Regions from separate parts of the Paenibacillus sp. FSL L8-0470 genome, predicted to be linked through region 2. Evidence: predicted binding sites of a transcription regulator. Region 2 holds the regulator's gene; each other region holds the start of a gene.
The links. The regulator LexA, encoded in region 2, represses DNA repair genes until DNA is damaged. The targets are predictions, from matches to a motif close to CGAACATATGTTCG.
Positions count from the first base shown of each region.

Region 1: NST99_RS18095 (YolD-like family protein) is a predicted target of LexA. The motif match lies at 3,611-3,624, and genes of this name have one in related genera.
Region 3: NST99_RS01070 (putative DNA modification/repair radical SAM protein) is a predicted target of LexA. The motif match lies at 4,365-4,378, and genes of this name have one in related genera.

Region 1 is NZ_JBBOZM010000001.1:4,020,744-4,027,426, reverse strand. Features, by position in the region: gene NST99_RS18125 (LacI family DNA-binding transcriptional regulator) at 1-880, opposite strand, end outside; gene NST99_RS18120 (hypothetical protein) at 1,043-1,213, opposite strand; gene NST99_RS18115 (GrpB family protein) at 1,380-1,907, shown strand; gene NST99_RS18110 (C45 family peptidase) at 1,850-2,503, opposite strand; gene NST99_RS18105 (hypothetical protein) at 2,641-2,832, opposite strand; gene NST99_RS18100 (hypothetical protein) at 3,067-3,465, shown strand; gene NST99_RS18095 (YolD-like family protein) at 3,655-3,978, shown strand; gene NST99_RS18090 (hypothetical protein) at 4,052-4,273, opposite strand; gene NST99_RS18085 (hypothetical protein) at 4,643-4,903, shown strand; gene NST99_RS18080 (AraC family transcriptional regulator) at 4,960-5,820, opposite strand; gene NST99_RS18075 (alpha-glucosidase/alpha-galactosidase) at 6,094-6,683, shown strand, end outside.
Region 2 is NZ_JBBOZM010000001.1:4,197,251-4,203,933, reverse strand. Features, by position in the region: gene NST99_RS18985 (TetR/AcrR family transcriptional regulator) at 1-127, shown strand, start outside; gene NST99_RS18980 (DMT family transporter) at 128-505, shown strand; gene NST99_RS18975 (L,D-transpeptidase) at 921-1,259, opposite strand; gene lexA (transcriptional repressor LexA) at 1,435-2,061, opposite strand; gene NST99_RS18965 (LysM peptidoglycan-binding domain-containing protein) at 2,354-2,767, shown strand; gene NST99_RS18960 (DUF896 domain-containing protein) at 2,878-3,087, shown strand; gene NST99_RS18955 (hypothetical protein) at 3,138-3,665, shown strand; gene NST99_RS18950 (HAD family hydrolase) at 3,701-4,486, shown strand; gene NST99_RS18945 (FixH family protein) at 4,725-5,147, shown strand; gene metH (methionine synthase) at 5,327-6,683, shown strand, end outside.
Region 3 is NZ_JBBOZM010000001.1:206,534-213,216, reverse strand. Features, by position in the region: gene NST99_RS01090 (glycoside hydrolase family 3 C-terminal domain-containing protein) at 1-2,756, opposite strand, end outside; gene NST99_RS01085 (hypothetical protein) at 2,961-3,152, opposite strand; gene NST99_RS01080 (hypothetical protein) at 3,340-3,750, opposite strand; gene NST99_RS01075 (LytTR family DNA-binding domain-containing protein) at 3,743-4,192, opposite strand; gene NST99_RS01070 (putative DNA modification/repair radical SAM protein) at 4,422-5,732, shown strand; gene NST99_RS01065 (TIGR03915 family putative DNA repair protein) at 5,732-6,595, shown strand.

The sequences.
Region 1 (6,683 bases), 180 kb from region 2:
GTTCGCGAATAACAGATGTCATTAATTCGTAGGCGGTCAGTGCTCTATCGTTCTGAAACTGAATGACTGTCGTACTGTCCAGCAGGATTTCCGGTACTCCGCAGGTGCAAATGGCTGTAATTGAAGAGGCCAAGGCAGTTTTTTCAACAGCTTTTGCCAAATATTCATTGATGGCGATGATATGCTTATCCCGGTTAAGGGTCAAAAAGCTCACGAGTTCACTTTGTGCCTCTTGGGAATTGTTGACAATATGAACTTGCTCCCGCGGCAATCCCGATCCAGCAAGGATCCACTCCGCTAACGCCTTGTTATGATAACTCTCCATGACCAGACAGGAGGGAGCTGTGGAGGAAGATACAGCGGCCTGCAACGCTTGGGGATAGTTATAATTAACCTGATTAAAAAGACTGTCATCGATGATGCTGTCGAGCAGAATCAGAGGAACGCCTTCCACAAAATTGGCGGATATCCGGTAGAACATCTCATCCATAACGTCCAGCACAAAGACAGCATCCAGCTTGCGTTCACGGATTACATCCATCGCAGGATTAAGGGGATTTAAACGGACAAGCAGAGTATGATAACCGGCTTCTGTTAGCATCGCTTCCAGACTTTCCACCAGCGACATGTAATTTTGGCGTTTCCAATAGGGCAAAGCGGATGTCCGGTTAATCAGAATGCCGACCAGTCCGGTCCGTTGTTTGACCAGGGAACGCGCCGCGAGATTCGGGACATAATTCAGCTCCCGGGCAATTTGCAGTATAATCTGCCGGGTCGGGTCAGGGATTGTCTGGTTCTTCACATTATTCAGCACATAGCTGACCGTAGCTACTGAAACGTTCGCCTGACGGGCAATATCCTTCATGGTCGCTTTTTTCATCGGGCATTCTCCTTAACAAGGCTTAGAAGAAAAGCCTATCATTCAGCCACGGGACAAGTCAACTGAATGAAAAACTAAAAATATTTACTTGGAGACAAGAAGAGGCTGCTCCCCGTTATTCAACGACGGGGGAGCAGCCTGTGTGCTGTACAATTTTACAGCTTAAGTTTCATTTTTGGTGACACCATTCAAACTGGGAACATAATCTTCAGCCTTATTGGTGTTTAACATCTGGGGTTCTTCAGTAAGATGTGCATGGTTTTGCTGGTTGTTTTTCTTATCTGCTTTATTATTTGCACGGTCGTGTTTGGGATCGGCACTATTTTTGGGCATGATTTCACCTCCATCTGCTAACAGATAGTATGAGAAACTGGTTTGCATTTTATCCCAGCCATCTGAAATCGGGGGTGCGTAGCCTCTCTGGAGTGTGTACCGGATCATTTACAAAGAGCGAAGGCTTAGAGTAAGCTGACAATAAAATAACTACCCAGCAAAGAAGGTGACGGTCATCGCTGTAAGCCCTGTTCCTATTGAAGTGGTTCCTTATAATCCCGCTTGGAAGGCCGAATTCAGCAGAATCAAAAAGCGGATGCTTGAGATCCTTGGAGATCTTGTCATTGCTGTCGAGCATGTGGGCAGCACCTCAATTGAAGGTTTGGCGGCCAAACCGATTATAGACCTGGATCTTGTGATGGAGAGCTATGAGGCACTGCCTGGTATTGTCGAGAGGTTCCGGGAATTTGGTTATGTGCATCTTGGAAATCTTGGGATTGAGGGCAGAGAGGTATTTGAGTGCGAGAAGGATGACGGTTTGATGCAATATCATCTTTATGTATGTCCCAAGGACGGTAAAGGTTATCTGGAGCATATTGCTTTCCGGGACTATCTGCGGAGTCATCCTGCTGCGGTTCGGGCGTATGAGGAAGTAAAGCTGGCCCTGGCAGAACAATACCGCAATGACAGAGAAGCCTATACGGAGGGCAAGACAGCTTTTGTACATTCCATCCTAAACAAAGCCATGCAGTGAGCGGAGAAAAAAGTATGAATAGAGCGGCAACCGGACCTGAATAACAGGCCAGCCGGCTGCCGCTCTGCCAGTTGTTTCATTGCTTCCAGCGGATTGTAGTCCGTTCCTGCTTTCCAGAGAGTAGAGTACATCGCCTCTTGTCTCGCTTGCGAGTTATGCATCAGCTGAAGGTTATGTTGCTGCATGGCTGGCAGCGTATAGTGGTTGGTGGATACGATAAGCTGGGGAAGGCTCGCCGCCCTGGCATCATAAACCTTAATTTCTTTATGTGCCCCAGCTACTTCGATCAATGCCATTGAACCGTGCCTGTCGGAAACCAGAAAGTTCCTGTAATCGGAGATCGGCATGCTGCGCAGCAGGGTAACAGCTTCTCTGGTTGTAGTGCAGTCATCGAGCAAGGCCCGAACCACTCCCGGGAACACAAAACCCTCACCTGTCATTTCTGGCCGGATTCTGCCGGAGGTCATGGTCACGCTGAGACCTTCGTCATTCATGCCGTCATACCGGCCGAAGAGCTGAAGTGAAAATCCGATATGGGCGGGCTTGCCCGTCACACGGGTGGTGCTCAGGCTACAGTTGAATTTTCTTGTATTCATGGCATTTGGATGGTAAATTATAGATATAAGTTTGGGATTGAAATTCAGCTAATAATTGCATGAAATGCGTACATTAAACAATCCGCCAGTCCGTATCTTGGCGGGTTGATTTTTTTAAAAAAGCAAGGCTGGTTTGACTATGTTCTGCTGTGAACAAAACGTTTTATGGTCCAAAAAGGTACCGTAAGGATACCTTTATTTGTTGAAATGCTTAAAGAATCCGAAGGATGATCAATTTCACAAAGGCCGGTAAAAGTTTCACCGCTCACAAGATGAACACGCTGCTTCATACTTTGCTCCAAGGCCGACTGTATTTCTATTTTTCTCATTCGTTTCACTTCCTTTTGAAACTGTGGCATTATGATCTCTACTTATCATTAAACAGGATTAGAAGAATTTAACAGACCTATTGGTTACAATATTGTATTATTATTATATACATTAGTTTGAAACCGGGTTATTCTTAAAGAAACTGTTTACAGTGAATCTAGACCCAAGCACCCTCCAGTTAGGACGGATAGGTTGATTTTCTCAGAAAAATGGAGTTGGAGAGGTGAATGGCTGTGGATACAAGGAATGTTATCAAAGGGATTTATCATGAAATCCTTGAACGGATCGAATTGCTGCTATTGAACTCAAGTCTTGAGTATGTGGAGCACTCTTCTGAAGTAATAGAGGGGGGCATGTATGCTTGGGGACAAGCTGACGTATTGAAAGATGCGTACCGGATGGCTTTGATTGAAGAATATTTGATTCTGGTTACCCAAATGCGGTTGGAGCTTGAAGAGAAAGACAGCAAAGCTCTCGCCAGTTTTGACCATAGCTGCAATATTGTATTGACTTATTTAAAGCAGGAAACGTTTGTGTACGAGAGTACGAAAGAAGATGTATTGAAGACGATTGAAAAAGAATTGGCTATTCAGTACTTCGTTATGAATCTGCCGGTGGAGAACATGAAATAATTGTCCCCATAACCTGGTCGTCGCGGTGAATCGGGCATACCTTTCTTGGTGTAATATTCAATCTAATAACGTTTAGCTCTCAGTCCGCCAGTGTTCAACTGGCGGATTTTTCCGTTGCTTTAATTTCTCTAAGATGGTTATAATACAAACAAGTGTTCTTATTTATAGGGACTGAGGAGGTCAGACAACATGAAGAAATTTGACAGCATATTCGACTGCAGCCGGGTGATGACTCCGGAGCACAAGCGCCGGATCATCCAGGATGAAGAAAGACAGCGCCTGCGAAGCAAACCCGTGCTCGATGCTCAGGAATGGGAGCTGATAGATCAAGTGCTTGCTTATTCCAAGCGTTACAACGAACAGATCACGATCACGCTGTTCGATCCAGAGAAAGATCATAAGATCAGGGGCGTTGTCATGTCAGTGGACCTGCAAATGCGACAGGTCAAATTACAGATTGAGTATGAATATGATTGGATTATGATTGACGATGTTATTCAAGCGACTACATAAATAAGGGTCCCAATCCTGGGACCCTTTCTTTAAAATTTATATGTTCATGTCATAAAAAATTGCGTTCTGCTTGTTACTTCAATGTTGCATATGGTTTGAATTCGTCCGGTATAGCCGTTACCCCTACTATAGCCTCGACAGCTTTCCAGGCCGCTTCAAAACTTGTTCCGCTGTAGATTGTTCTATCCCGCGCAGGGCCAAACAATGACATGTCAAACACTATAAATTCTCCGGACTCTTCAATGAGTCTGAAGCTTACGGCGCGGTCTTTTGATTGCATACGAATCTCCTTCAATTAGACAACCTCCTTAATCTTTTCTGCACTAGTATAAAGTCTACACAGCAGTATACCGCATCACCCTAATTGCATCAATTAACTAATACGCTGCAAGGAGCAACATTGACGGGAAGGTATTGAAACACTACAATTAGCACGAGTAGCCGTTGGAATAATTTAGGATTTCATTTTCTTTCATCGGATAAATAAGAAACCCATTAGGCGGGCTAACAGGAGGTGAAGCAAACAATGAAAAGCTCGGTTAACCTGTTTAAAGTTTTGCTTGTGATGATCATTGTCTACTTGCTGGTTAGTTTTGTCGCAGGTCTAATCGGGATGAATTTCAACAAATTATAATGAGTCTGTTCTGCAGATAGGAGGAAGTCAATGAAAGGCGAACATTTAAAATATTTAGGCGGCGGTATAATTGTTCTTGGATTGATTGCTTCGATTCCTGTCGCCATGAATATGGGTACATTATCTGCCGGTATCTATCTGTTCATCTGGTCCTGCCTGATTGGCGTGTTTTTTATCGGTTTCGGGGAGCTACTGTATTCGGTGCAACGGATTGAGCTTAAGATCGCCGGGGAACGTCCTCACTATGATCCATTGACAGGTCAATATGTTGACAAGACGGTAAGAAAGTAATAGGTTTTAAAACAACCCTGCCGGTGAATTCCGTCAGGGTTGTTCAGCATTTCCCCTTAACTCTCACGGAGAACGGCGCGATACTCGCTCGGCGGCATGCCAGTGTATTTGCGGAACTGCTTAGAGAAGTAGAGGGCGTCGTTGAATCCGACAGATGAGGCCACCTGATCGATGGTGAGTGTTCCCCCCAATAGTTCCCTGGCTTTGTCCATCCGCATCTTCAGCAGATACTGCTTGGGAGACAAACCGGTCTTTTGTTTGAATGCCTTGGACAGATGCACCCGGTGATAGCCCAACGTCGCCGCCATGTGGTCGATGCTGATCTGCTGGTGGAACTGCAGCGAGATCCAACGGATCGCCTGGTCGATCTGGCGGTCAATGACCTCAGGCATTTCTTTGGGACGGGCTGGAAGGACACTGAGGTTGGCCAGACCAAACTGGTGGAGCAGCAGCCGGGTCCAGCCGGAGGCCTCCAGGCTTTCCAGGCGGGGATAAGGGGATTGCTGGAAGGCCAAGCGAATATGTTCGTACAGGCTGTGCAGCTCACGGGTATTCCCCAAATGCAGCAGCGGACGTTCCTTGGTAATCCCGGCATCGGAGAGCAGTGCCGCAACAGCTTCACCCTGTAAGGCTACCCATACGTAGTGCCAAGGGCTGTCCTTGTCTGCCTGGTAACTGAATAGGGACCCCGGATAAATAACAAACGTGTCTCCGGTCCGGCAGTGCAGCGAGACATTCCCGCTTTGAAAGAAGCCCTCACCATCCAGCACGGTATGGATCAAAAAATAATCATGCACTGAGGGGCCGATCTTGTGACCGGGTACGGGTCTGCCTTCACCACTGAATAATACGGCCATGTCTTGCTCTTCTGGTACGAGATTAAAGCTGGCAGTGAAGTACGAATGTTCGAGATTCATTGAAGGGCCTCCCATACATAAATGACTGAGTCATATTGATATTGCAATTAATCTCAGGCTACTACATCACGATTCCAAATGCAACAAAGATCCATATCTCACTTGTATTTCTCCATACTCATTTCCGGCATTCTAATTTATAGTGAATATAGCAAGGAAACAGCGGATAATGACTGCCATTACTGCAATCATCTGCCCTATTCACCACTGCATAAACTCCTTATTTGCTTAAGGCAGGCATTCTTACCGCAACCAACAGGAGGCGTATTGTTCATGTCCAAAATTACATTTATCGGTGCAGGAAGCACTGTTTTCGCCAAAAACGTTCTGGGTGACTGCATAGCGACAGCGGCGCTGCAGGGTTTCGAGCTTGCCTTGTTCGACATTGATCATCAGCGGCTAAAGGACTCAGAGAACATGCTTAACTCCATTAAGAATAGCAGCGGCAGCACATGCAGGATTAACGCTTACTCCGACCGTAAAGAAGCGCTGCGCGGCGCCAAGTATGTCATTAACGCGATTCAAGTCGGAGGTTACGATCCCTGCACCATAACCGATTTTGAAATTCCGAAGAAATACGGTTTGCGGCAGACAATTGCGGATACGGTCGGCATCGGCGGTATTTTCCGCAATCTGCGCACCATCCCGGTGATGCTGGATTTTGCTGCGGATGTACGCGAGGTCTGCCCGGATGCGCTGTTCCTGAACTATACCAATCCAATGGCCGTTCTGACGAATGTAATGAACACCTATGGCAGTGTGCAGACAGTAGGACTGTGTCATAGTGTGCAGCAGTGTATCCCCGGATTATTTGGCCACCTTGGAATCGACCAGACGGGAGTGCAGGCGAAGATCGCCGGAAT
Region 2 (6,683 bases):
AACCATTGCCCGACTGGTGACCGACGGACTCTGGTTTGCAGAAAAGTTTGGACTGGCACCGCCAGATCAGGAGTTAAAAGAACGCATTTACAAAGAATTGATGGACGGAGTAAAGGAGGAGAAGTAAGTGCCGTATCTGTTTTTGGCGATATCCATTGCCAGCGAACTTGTAGGAACTTCGATGCTCAAAGCATCGCAAGGATTCACCAAAATTATTCCTGTAATCGTAATGCTGATTAGTTTTATTTGCTCGTTCTTCTTTTTGTCGTTATCACTGAAGACTATTCCATTAAATACGGCCTATGCAATTTGGTCTGGAATCGGGGCGGTAGCTACAGTTCTTATCTCGGTACTGATCTGGAAAGAAAAAATAAATACAGGCAGCGTAATAGGAATAACCTTAATCGTCATTGGTGTGATTGTGCTGAATTTGCTGGGTCCCGGACATGGTTCCTCTGATGAGGCTGCCGAAACACAACAAACCAGCCTTTCCGATAGAGCCTAAGCTGAAGCTGATGAAATAAAGATCATATACAATTTGTTCCAAACAATAGTATAGTGACGAAATAACAGTACCCTGCCAGAATGGTGGGGTATTTTCATATTCAAGAATCCAGGGGAGTGAGTGAAAGTTGTTTGTGCATAGAGGAAATTTATTCCTTAATGGAATTGGCGTGTTTAGCGTATTGATGTGGCTCATATCGGTTGTAGCTTGTATTTACGCATTCGTACTGTTGGTTAAACTTGCCCGGAGAGGAATAATAGCTTTGGATTTGTACATATATGCTAAAAATCGTGAAATACGCGACCGGTATGAATCGGCAGACAGGAAGGACCCATATTAAGCACAATGAAAAACACCCTCGATCATTTTTTTGTGATCCTTAGGGTGTTTTTGCTTTTGTCTGATCACCATGCTGTTAATCCCTTATTGTAACCCGTGTTCCAATAGGCACGATTGCTGCAAGGGCCAGCACATCCTCATTGTACATGCGGATACAGCCATGGGAGACCATATGTCCGATGGAGGAAGGGTCATTCGTTCCATGAATGCCGTAATGTGGTTTGGATAGACCCATCCAGAATGCACCGAAGGGTCCGCCAGGCTTAGGCTGTTTGTTAATGATAGTGTATTCTCCCGCCGGTGTAACGGTAAGCATGGTGCCAATACCGACAGGGAACCCTCTGGTAACGATGTTATTGTCAAGCAAATAAAGCATGCGCTGCGACAAATCAACAATAATCCGATAATTAGGCATAGATTCAGCACTCCTTTGCTATCAGAATATGTGCGGAGTGCTGTTGCTGTTCGAAGGAATTGTTATATGGGATAAACAGAACAAATGTTCGTGATGAGTAAAATGACCATTTGAAAAGGGGAAAGGGCTGCTTCACTTTTTCAAGTGAAGCAGCCCTTAAATATGAACAAAAATATTAATGGATATCGCGGAAGAGACCGATAACTCGTCCCAAAATCGTAACGCGGTTAAGACGGAGGGGTTCATAAGCCGGATTCTCCGGCTGTAGACGAATGTGGTCACGTTCTTTGTAGAATGTCTTGACTGTAGCTTCGTCTTCTTCGGTCATGGCAACGACGATATCGCCGTTGTCAGCAGTCTGCTGCTGGCGGACGATTACATAGTCACCATTCATAATACCTGCTTCCACCATGCTGTCACCGAGAACGGAGAGCATAAATACCTTGTTATCTCCCACATAGTGGGAAGGTAGTGGGAAGTAATCTTCGATATTCTCCGTTGCGGTAATCGGCACCCCGGCGGTGACCTTACCTACGACAGGAATACGGGTAACCGTCTGTACGAATTGATGTACATTCTCGGAATCTTCCTGGCCGAGCAGCTCAATTGCACGCGGTTTCGTAGGGTCGCGGCGGATAAGGCCTTTCTTCTCAAGCCGGTCCAGATGGCCGTGCACTGTGGAGCTTGAGGCCAATCCTACAGCTTCACCGATTTCCCGGACGGACGGAGGATAACCCTTGCTACGGACTTCGTTACGTATAAATTCCAGGATCGCCAGCTGACGACTCGAAATCTTTGACATCGGAATCAACCCCATATAGTATGTTTGGGAAAATTATAACATAGAACTTCCGTTCGTACAAACATAAGTTCTAACAATCTGAGATTAATAGTGGAAATAGTAGCCTTTTACCATATTAGTATCCAATAACGGTTTGAAAATGGCGGGAAAAGGCAATGCCGGTGCTGAAAACTGACACATTTATGGATACGGAAAAAAGCGAACAATTGTTCTAAAAAATCTATTGATCAAAACACATGTTCGTGTTATATTATTTTCGAAAGTAAGAACAAGTGTTTGGAGGACGATGACAATGTTAAAATACAGTACATACCGCAGCATCTACGAAGAGGCCGGTGAAGTTAATTCAACTAGAGGACATTCTGCTTCTAATCATATGAATGAAATGAAACAATCCGCCGCCGCTTTATTTTCGGAGATCATAGGACTATGCCGGAAAGAGTATCTGGTGAAGCTAATGCTGGTCTTTATGCTTGTTGTATCGGGATTTACAGTTGTTGGTAATGTTTTTGCGAGTTCAGCATCATTAGTGAAGCAGGAAAAGCGGGTAGTAGTTGAACGCGGAGACACGCTCTGGAGTATCGCCCTTAAGAACAAACCAGCGGGAATGAAGACGGTCGTATATATAGAAGGAATTAAAAAAACAAGCGGTTTGAAGAACGGGAACATTCAGGCCGGAGATATACTGACATTGCCTGTGTATTAACTTCATCATAAGCAGTATAGACTGACGTAAAGAGCTTTCAGGGGGTAGACCTTGACAAGCTCTTTTTCTCATGGCAAAGTTAGAATGAATTTATAGGGGAGGGGAAAGCATTGAATATTGACGAATTGGTCGCACGCATCAATGAACTGGCACGCAAACAGAAGAATGGCGGCCTGAGTGAAGAGGAATTGGCTGAACGGGCCAAGCTCCGCGAGATTTATCTGGGCAACATCCGCAGCAACTTCCGGGCCCAGCTCGACACTATTGAAATCGTGGATAATGATGAGCATGAACAAGGCAACAAGGGACTCAAACATTAGTCCAGTGTGTCTTTTTCATAGATATTACAGGATGACTAGGGGGAACTGACATGGCCCGTTCTTGGGAAAGAATGGTTCAACGCAACACACAGCAGATCAACAAGCAAAGAAAGAAGCAGGGCAAGGATTCCATTTATGCTTCTTCGTCAAAATCAGCTGCGAAAAATAGTGATATCTTTAAGGGCCGCAACATTGCATTTCCTGTTGTTCTAATGCTGCTTGGAATTATGTTCTGGGTGGTAGGCTCGATCGACGAGGCCAGAGGCAGTGGCATCCTTGCCAATTGGCTGGGCGTCGTTCTTTACTTTGCGCTGGCGGCACTTCTATTCTTCCGGCGTCCGTATCTGAAGGTTGAGCGCAACAGAGTGTCTACGATTAAGTATAACCGTGAACGCTGGCTGCAAGCTGGAGATATTGAGAAGATCACTTTGTCCCGTGGAGTGGTCGTGCTTAAATATAAGGGCAAGCGCAAACAGTGGATTTTCTCCAAGCTGATTAACCGCTATAACACTGAGGCCATGGGTGTACGCCTGGAGGAGTTCGGCAAAGCCAATAACATCGAAGTAGTACACGAGTAGGAAGATATAACAGCGTAGGGAGAGGGAGAAATCTAATGCCAATTACCGCCGTACTATTTGATCTTGACGATACATTGCTCTGGGATGAACGGAGTGTTGAAGAAGCCTTCCGCAATGCATGTGAAGCTGCAGGTGACTCCATTGATCCTAAAGAGCTTGAAGTTGCTGTTCGCAGGGAAGCCAGGAATCTTTATGAAACTTATGAGACGTTCCCTTTTACAAAGATGATCGGGATTAATCCTTATGAAGCACTTTGGTCCAATTTCTCAGCTGGAGAACAGCCGGAGTTCCGTAAGCTCCAACAGTTGGCTCCTGTATACCGTAAAGAATCGTGGCGGCGTGGTCTGGCCTCCCTCGGTGTCGAAGATGAGGTGCTTGCCGAAACGCTGGCAGACAGGTTTGCTGCCGAGCGCCGTAGCCTGCCGTACATGTATGAAGAGACGTTACAGGTGCTTGATGCACTACGTGGTAAGGTGAAACTACTGCTGCTTACGAATGGTTGCCCGTCACTGCAGCAGGAGAAGCTCGACGGAGTGCCTGAGCTTATCCCCTATTTTGATCATGTAGTTATCTCAGGCAGCTTTGGCAAAGGAAAACCGGACAAGGATATCTTCCTGCATGCTCTTTCGCTGCTGGATATAACCCCTGAACAAGGGATCATGGTCGGCGACAAACTCACGACGGATATTAAGGGCGGCTTGGCCGCTGGTCTGACTACTGTCTGGATCAACCGTACCGGCAAATTACCAAATCCTGAGATTCAGCCGGATTATAGAATCGGCCATCTCTCTGAGCTCCTCCCCCTGGTACAATCGCTATAGTGTAACCTTTGAGAAGCCGGTATCCCTAATGGGATGCTGGCTTTTTTGCGCTCAAACAAAGAGGTTGGCCAATTATAATAGGGAGATAATCCATCTGTATATGACTAACTTCACGAAAAAGGCGTGAAAGTTTAAGCAATCTTCTAAAATTGCGAATATGTTGTGTATAATAGTAAAAGAATGCAACCACAAGCTGGAAATATCATTATAAATTCTACCTTGGTCGGGAGGACTCCGGATGATAAAACCCAAGAAGCTGATTACTCTTTTTACGATTGTGACGATGTCAATGATTGTAAGCTGTTCAGGTAATAGTGGGAAATCAAGCCATATGCATGACGGATCAGAGCACTCTATGGAGCCGATTCACGTCGAACTGAGCTGGAATCCGGTGGACGTATCGGTAAATCAAAAGGTGGTTTTTGAGGCTGTGGTCTCCCAGGGGAGTGAAGCTGTGGATGATGCGAAGGCGGTGCTTTTTGAGATTGTGAATAAGAATAATGAAGAAGACAAGCAGGAGCTTGAAGGCAAGCTCTCCGGCAACGGTACATATAAAGCTGAGGCGATCCTGATGAAGGAAGGCAAATATGATGTGACTTCGCATGTAACAGCTAGAACACAGCACTCTATGCCGACTAAAGAACTTACAGTGCAGCCATAATGAAATAGAGATAGCGGCTGGCTATAAAGAAAAACTATTATGCAGAGTGGAAAGGAAGGCTTTTCGATTCCGCTTTATTCTGCTAAACTTACTCTAATGTTTTACTGGGGGGATATGAAGTGGCTAAATACACACTTGCTGAAAGCTTGCAGCAGCGGATACTGATTTTAGACGGAGCAATGGGCACGATGATTCAACAGGTGCCACTTACCGGAGAGGATTTTGGCGGGGATGAGCTGGATGGCTGTAATGAGATGCTTGTGCTCACCCGTCCGGAGGTTATACAGACTATTCATGAGCAATATCTTGAAGCAGGCGCAGATCTGATCGAGACGAATACCTTCGGCGCAACCTCGGTTGTGCTTGCCGAATACGATATCCCTCAGCGGGCCCGGGAGATTAACCTGGAAGCTGCGAGGCTGGCCAGAAATGCTGTTGAAAAGATTGAAACGCCCGATCACCCGCGTTACGTAATCGGGGCGATGGGCCCGACAACAAAAACGCTTTCGGTCACCGGAGGCGTAACATTCCAGGAGCTGGTGGATAGCTACGAGGAGCAGGCTATAGCGCTGATTGACGGCAAAGTGGATGCCCTGCTGCTGGAAACTTCCCAGGATACTTTGAATGTGAAAGCCGGAAGCATTGGGATCCGCAACGCCTTTGAGAAGGCAGGCATCACTTTGCCGGTCATGATCTCGGGTACTATCGAACCGATGGGCACGACGCTTGCTGGACAGAATATTGAGGCGTTCTATATCTCGCTGGAGCATCTGAAGCCGATCTCCATCGGGCTGAACTGTGCAACCGGACCCGAGTTTATGCGCGATCATATCCGGTCACTCTCGGCAATCTCTTCGGCAGCAGTTAGCTGCTATCCCAATGCCGGGCTGCCGGATGAGAACGGGAACTATCATGAGTCACCGGATTCACTTGCCCGCAAGCTGGCCGGTTTTGCCGAGAAGGGCTGGCTGAATATTGCCGGCGGGTGCTGCGGAACGACACCGGATCATATCCGGGCGATGGCTGAGACATTAGCAGCTTATCCGCCGCGCCAGCTGGAGGGAAATCATCCGCCGGCATTGTCAGGCATTGAGCCTGTTTATGTTGAGAGTGACAACCGTCCTTATATGGTAGGAGAGCGTACGAATGTACTCGGCTCACGGAAATTCAAGCGGCTGATCGTGGAGGGGAAATACGAGGAAGCCTCGGAGATTGCCCGGGCACAGGTCAAAAGTGGAGCTCAGGTCATTGACGTCTGCGTACAGGATCCGGACCGCGATGAGATCGAGGACATCAAGCTGTTTCTGGAGCTGGTAGTCAAAAAGGTGAAGGTTCCATTGATGATCGATACAACCGATCCCAAGGTTATTGATCTGGCGCTGCAATATTGCCAGGGTAAAGCGATTATTAACTCCATTAACCTTGAAGATGGTGAAGAAAAATTCGAACTGGTTACACCGCTGATTCATAAATACGGGGCTGCGATTGTCGTAGGCACGATTGACGAATCCGGACAGGCCATTAAAGCGGAAGACA
Region 3 (6,683 bases), 4.0 Mb from region 2:
TGCATGCCTGGTTTGACGAAATCAAACTTCATTTCATAGAGGCCTGCTTCCAGCTCAATCTTCACGAGCTTTAGCGTGATCCATCTGCCGTCCGTTCCATTGGTTTGAATAGTCGTCACCACTTGATCGTTTAGAGTCATATTGCTTGCACTCTGGGCAAGTTCTGTATCCGGAGACATGACGCTTGCAAAGATCCGGTATACACCCGCTTGGTCAACTTTTATGAAGGTCGAACCGGTTGCAGCCGTTTGAACCACTGCATTGTCAGCTACAGTTTGTGCTTGCCCAGCGGGAAGAGCCGGATTCGCCTTGAAGACATCAACCGTTTCTGCAATCACTTGTTCTCTGGAGAACACGGGTGCCTGCATCAGAAACTCACAAATATTGATAGCGCTGCGCTGCAGCTCTCCACGGGTCAGGGTGCCATTGTCCAGGGATTCAATCGTGTTGTCTCCCCAGACATTGGTTTCCGCACCATAGTTGCTGACGACCATATACAGGTCATTCTGTGCACGGACCATCCAGTTTGTGTTCCTCCGGTCAGCAGGACCCCCATCCACGACATCGTTCATGATCGCCCACCAGTCGGTCATCACGATGCCCTTGAAGCCCCATTCTCCGCGAAGAACCGTTGTATTCAAATCATAGTTAGATGCCGCCCAATGCCCGTTCACCGGATTATAGGAGGTCATAACCGAATTGGCTCCGCCCTGTTTTACCGCGATTTCAAAACCTTTCAGATAAATCTCGCGGAGCGCCCGTTCGGACACAATCGCATCCACCTTACTGCGGTACTTCTCCTGATTGTTGCAGGCGAAATGCTTCAGTGTAGCGTTCGATCCGCCTTTCATAATCCCGCGGGTGCAGGCTGCAGCAAAAACCCCTGAAATCAGCGGATCTTCCGAAAAATACTCAAAATTGCGCCCGTTCAATGGACTGCGGCGAATATTCAGACCCGGTCCCAGCAAGGCATCTACACTGTTGCTTAACAGCTCCCGGCCTTCCATGACGTACAGCTCTTCAACCAATTCAGCATTCCAGGTTGCTGCCAGCAAGGTTCCAATGGCAACCTGTGTCGCCTTCTGCCCGCTGTCCATGCGAATGCCTGACGGGCCGTCTGCGGTACAGCCAACCGGAATTCCATAACTGAACAGCTGATCACTTACCCCACCGAAAGCCGAAGCCGTACCCGGTGTAACGAGCGGACTGCTCATGCCTTCGCCTCTGACAATCGCCGCCAGATCCTGGTCGCTAAGCTGGGCGATGAACGCCTCCATGCTAACCTTTCCTTCATGGACATCTCTTAGTTTATATCCTTGATTACCGGTTTGCGCCAAGGTTTCAGGGAGATTGCTCTGAATGCGTTCTGCCATAGAAACCTTTTGTTTTGGCACCTCTGCATAGGCAAGTTCATAAGAGCCGTCTGCTTTGCGGGCTCCCGGGTGCATTCTTGTAAAGCTCTCTGTCGGCGCCAGCGCCTCTTGCAGCTGCTCCACAACCTGAAGAGCTTCCACGCTGTAACCGCTCTGTCCTTCCACGCCAACTTCGGCCAGCGCTTTAACACTGGTTCCTACGTAAAGGCGGTATGTCCCGGCTTCCAGCACGTAAGCAGAAGCATGACCAGTCACCCCGGCGTCATCGTAAGAGGCCATCGAATGAACAGGGAAGCTTACAGTCAGACGCTGCGATTCACCCGGCTGGAGAAGTTGTGTCTTCACGAAGGCAGCCAAAGCTTTGGCCGGCTGGCCCAGCTTGCCTTGGGGCGCTTCATAATAGACCTGAACGACCTCTTTTCCCGCAAAGGCAGTTCCCGTATTCGATACGTTCACTTCAATAGCAATGTAGGCTTCTCCATCCTTGGTGATCACTTTGGCTTCTTCCGGCTTCACTTCAAACCGGGTATACGATAGACCATATCCAAATTCAAATTGAACCCGCTCCGGGCAAAACGTCTCAAAATAACGATAGCCCACATAAATATCTTCCTGATAGAAGTTCTTGAGTTCATTGCCGTAATTACGGGTCGAGGGATAATCCTCGATGGAATAAGCAATCGTATCGGTTAATTTACCGCTGGGTGTCACTTCTCCGGCCAGCACATCGGCAATCGCATTGCCGCCCTCCATACCGCCCTGCCAAGCATAAATCACACAAGGGATGGGGTGCGCATAACCTTCATCGTTCAACCAGCTCATATCGATAATATTGGAGACATTCAGCACCACGACGGTTTGCTCAAAATAGGCCGTCACCTGCTTCAACATCGCTTTTTCTTCATCATTTAACTGGTAGCTTCCCGGCTCGTTGGCATTATCCTGGTCTTCCCCGGCCGTACGTCCGATCACTACGATAGCTTTATTGGATTTAGCTCTTGCCTCTGACACCAGTTCATCGGTTAAAGGCATCTCCTTCTGGTGCCACGGCTCTGCAGCCCAGCCCCCGCCGCCATTATCAAACGGGTTGCTCTCAATCCACGTTTCATATACAGCTGCCAATGGCTGGTTAATGGAAATGTTCTGTTTATTCCGGAGACCATCCAGCAGGTTGGTTGTATGTGAAACATGGACACTGCCGCCCGAACCGGTTCCGCTGCGATAATAATTCACCTGGGTTCTGCCAAAAATGGCAACGTTGTCGCTTGCCTGAAGCGGAAGAACTTGCCCTTCATTCTTTAACAGCACTGCACCTTCTGCGGCGGCGACTCTGCTGAATTCAGCAAACCCTTCTAATGGAACTCCAAAACTTTGTGTGCTCAATGTATTCTCTCCCTATTGTCATCTCTATACTAATTTCAACAACTTAATATTAATATACAAGCTCAGCTTCTATAAAAGCAAAGTTTCATCATTTAATATTGTGAATATTCGGCTTGTTCATCCACCAGACATTCCTAAACACCCGCTCCAGGAGCGGGTGTTTAGGAAAAGCACCAAGGGACAAGGTCCCCGGCGGCCTGATTTTTATTTTTTACGCCGTTGTTTCGTCATCCGGTTATACATCACAAACGCAGCTATAATCGCGCCGATCATGCCGACGCTGGTCGCCGAATCATTGTCCATGCCAAACAGAAGGCACAGGTTCGTAACCACACTTCTCGTAAGCAGCGCAACCAATATCAGCATCAACGGACGCCAAATGTTATATCCTCTCATCCCTGCAACACCCCTGACCTAATTTTCACAAATCGGCAAACCCACTCAGCCTAAACCATCAATCTAATCTACTATTAGATGCTATTATAGCATAAGTAGGAATGCGCATACATTTTGGCTAGGGTTGCAGAGCCAGGAGTAACTGATTCCTTGGGAATAACACTTTTAGCCCCCGCCCCGCTGCAGCCTATTTCAGTATCTTGTTCAGCTCTTCCACTCTTTTCCGGCTGTCTATTCTAGCGTAGAAATAAAAAGCTATGGTGTGCATTACAACCGACAATAACAGCATTCCGGGCCACCAGGGCAGAATAACGTGAAACATATCTTGTGAAAATAACCAGACAATCAGCATTCCGCCCGCTATCGTAATAATGGAGGAAATCAGAATATTCCAGAACGGCTTTAAGGTGAAATGATTCCATAGGGCATCGTACATTATTCCAAATAATACGGCCGATATTGCAGCAATCCCCGCAACATGCCACAGGTATACCATACTGATCGGTTGGTCCCTATAAAACACCGTTAACAGTAACGTTACCCATAAGGATGTCACCGTAAATACTTGAAAAAAAGAATGCTTGAACTGGCTAATCATGATATCTCCCCCTGAATTGTTTAATGTAATAGCGGCTGACAAAGTAACTGGAATGATCCGTGAGCACCACTTGAATCCTTGCGTTGCCAGTGGATGAAAACTCTTTAATATAGCCCGTATTGATAATGGTTTGATTATTGATTTTCATAAAAAGGGCTGAATCCAGACTTTCATCGACATATTTCAACCGTTTATTGAGCAAATACCTTTCTCCGGTAATTACACGTACGCTGCACATGCGGTCTTCCGCTTCAATTACAGCAACCGTACTCCACCCGATTTGAACATGGCGGTCATTTTTCGCGTTAATCACTACAAGCTTTTTCTCTGCAGTATGAATAGCCTCTTTAATATTCCCCCAATGTTCCTTTTCCGCAGGATGGGTACTTACTTTGGCGACACCCCGGTCTAATGCTGAATCGGCTTCAAATATAACGTTCAATGCTGCATCCTCCTTTCACAACTAATCTTATAAGCAAAACCTTGCTAAAACTATAGTATTGCGTTTTCTTGCAAAATCCTGCGTCTTTGTTGCACGGCGCTGCGACGCATATGCGCTGACACGAAAGGACACCCTTATATGTGTATTTTTATGTATTTGTTTGATTTTGACAAGAACACTTGTTCGGGTTATACTTTTCCCAAGTGAGGGGGATATGAACGTGGATATCATGGATAAACTCGAAATTTTAACCGCTTCGGCCAAATATGATGTGGCCTGTACCTCAAGCGGATCGGACCGCAAAAGTCAGGCCGGAGGTATGGGCAATGCCGTCAGTATGGGCATCTGCCACAGCTTTGCGGCAGACGGCCGCTGCATTTCACTGTTGAAGGTGCTCATGACGAACAGCTGTGTTTATGATTGCGCCTATTGTATCAACCGCAAATCGAACCAGACACGCCGGGCTGCATTTACACCGGAGGAAATCGCAGACCTCACCATGCAGTTCTACCGCCGCAATTACATAGAAGGCCTGTTTCTCAGCTCCGGCATTATGCGTAACCCCGATTATACAACCGAGCAGCTGATTGCCGCTCTGGAGCTGCTGCGGAATGTCCATCACTTCGGGGGCTATATCCATGTGAAGGCGATTCCCGGTGCAGATGATATATTGCTGTCCAGACTCGGCCTGCTCGCCGACCGCATGAGCGTTAACATCGAACTGCCCTCTAAGGAGAGTCTTGGCCGGCTTGCACCAGATAAGAGCAAACAGTCCATTCTGAAACCGATGGCCCTTATTAAAGAGAAGATAAATGAGAATTCTTCAGACATTGTCAAATACAACCATGCTCCCCGCTTCGCACCGGCCGGGCAGAGTACACAAATGATCGTTGGCGCAACACCGGACACCGATTACCAGATTCTTAACCTCACGGAAGGGTTGTACCGGAAGTATGGGCTAAAGCGTATCTTTTACTCTGCCTACACCCCCGTGGTAGAGCATTCGCTGCTGCCTTCCCTGGACACCAAACCGCCGCTCCTGCGGGAACACCGGCTCTATCAGGCTGACTGGCTGCTGCGCTTCTATGGCTTTCAGGCCAAGGAGCTGCTGGATGAAGCAGCGCCCAATTTCAATCCGCTGCTTGATCCCAAATGCAGCTGGGCCATCAATCACCGCGAGCAGTTCCCGGTCGAAATCAACCGCGTGCCGTACGAAACGCTGTTGCGTGTACCGGGCATCGGCGTAAGGAGTGCTCAGCGGATTGTAAAAGCCCGGCGGGCGGGGACATTGGATTTTTACGCGCTGAAGAAGCTCGGTGTCGTGCTGAAGCGCGCTCAATTTTTCATTACCTGTAAGGGAAAAATGCTGGAGGGGTTAAAAGTCGGCGAGCATACCCTGCTTCGTTCACTCATGTCCGGCCAAGAGCTGTCCCCGTTTCTACAGCCGCAGTACGAGCAGCTTTCCCTGTTCGATGACACGTATTTGGCAGCCTTGCCTGCAGCGGGAGCGGCAGAACTGAGGAAAGGAGAATCCTCCTGATGTTCAAGACGGCCGCTCTGGCCTATACCTATGACGGCAGCTTTGAGGGCCTGCTATGCTGCGTGTTCGAGAGCTACCAATGGAAAGAAACTCCGCTCACCATACATTCGGAGGGTGAAGGGCAAGGCATGCTGCTGGAATCCAAATGGATTGAGACCGACAACGCCAAAGCAGGCCGGGTGCTGCGCTCCATACCTCTGCGCATCTGTCCTGAGGCCGAAGAGCTTGTCCGTTTAGGATTCTGGACATGTACGCCAGACAAGGAACTGCTGCTGCTGAACTTTCTGTATCTCGGCTTCACGCATGGCCGCAAGGTTATGGACATGCTTGCCGATGATACCGTGAACGCCTTGCAGAAGGCGGTACAGCATCTGCGGCGGGAAGGGCATCTCTTTCTCGGCTTTGTGCGGTTTTCCGTTTACGGTCCGGTCATGGCAGCGGTGATTGAACCCCGCAACTACGTGCTCCCTGTCATTCAGGAGCATTTCTGCGACCGGTTTCAGGGCGAAAGCTTCATGATCTATGACAAGACCCATAGCATGGCACTGATCCATCAGCCCGGGCAAGAGGCCATTATTCCACTGCAGGAATGGATACCCCCGGAGCCGGATGCGGCTGAGGAGGCCTATCGCCGCCTATGGAAGAAGTTCTATACTGCCATCGGTATTCAGGAGCGCCGCAACGACCGGCTGCGTTCCTCCCTGATGCCCAAACGCTACTGGAAGCAACTTCCGGAAATGGACGGGGGCACTGCGGCGGTACCGGCGCTCACAGCTAAACAGGCGCAAACTGCACGACTGAAGAGTAAGGAGCGGCGTGAATTGCACCAAGTAGAAACAACTGCGTCGCCCTTACAAGGATGAGATTCGTTTCAGCGAGAACGATAAGGACAATTTACAGTACACATTTTCTGATCACACGAAGAGAAAGGCGTTTCGCCAGCAGGTAGTT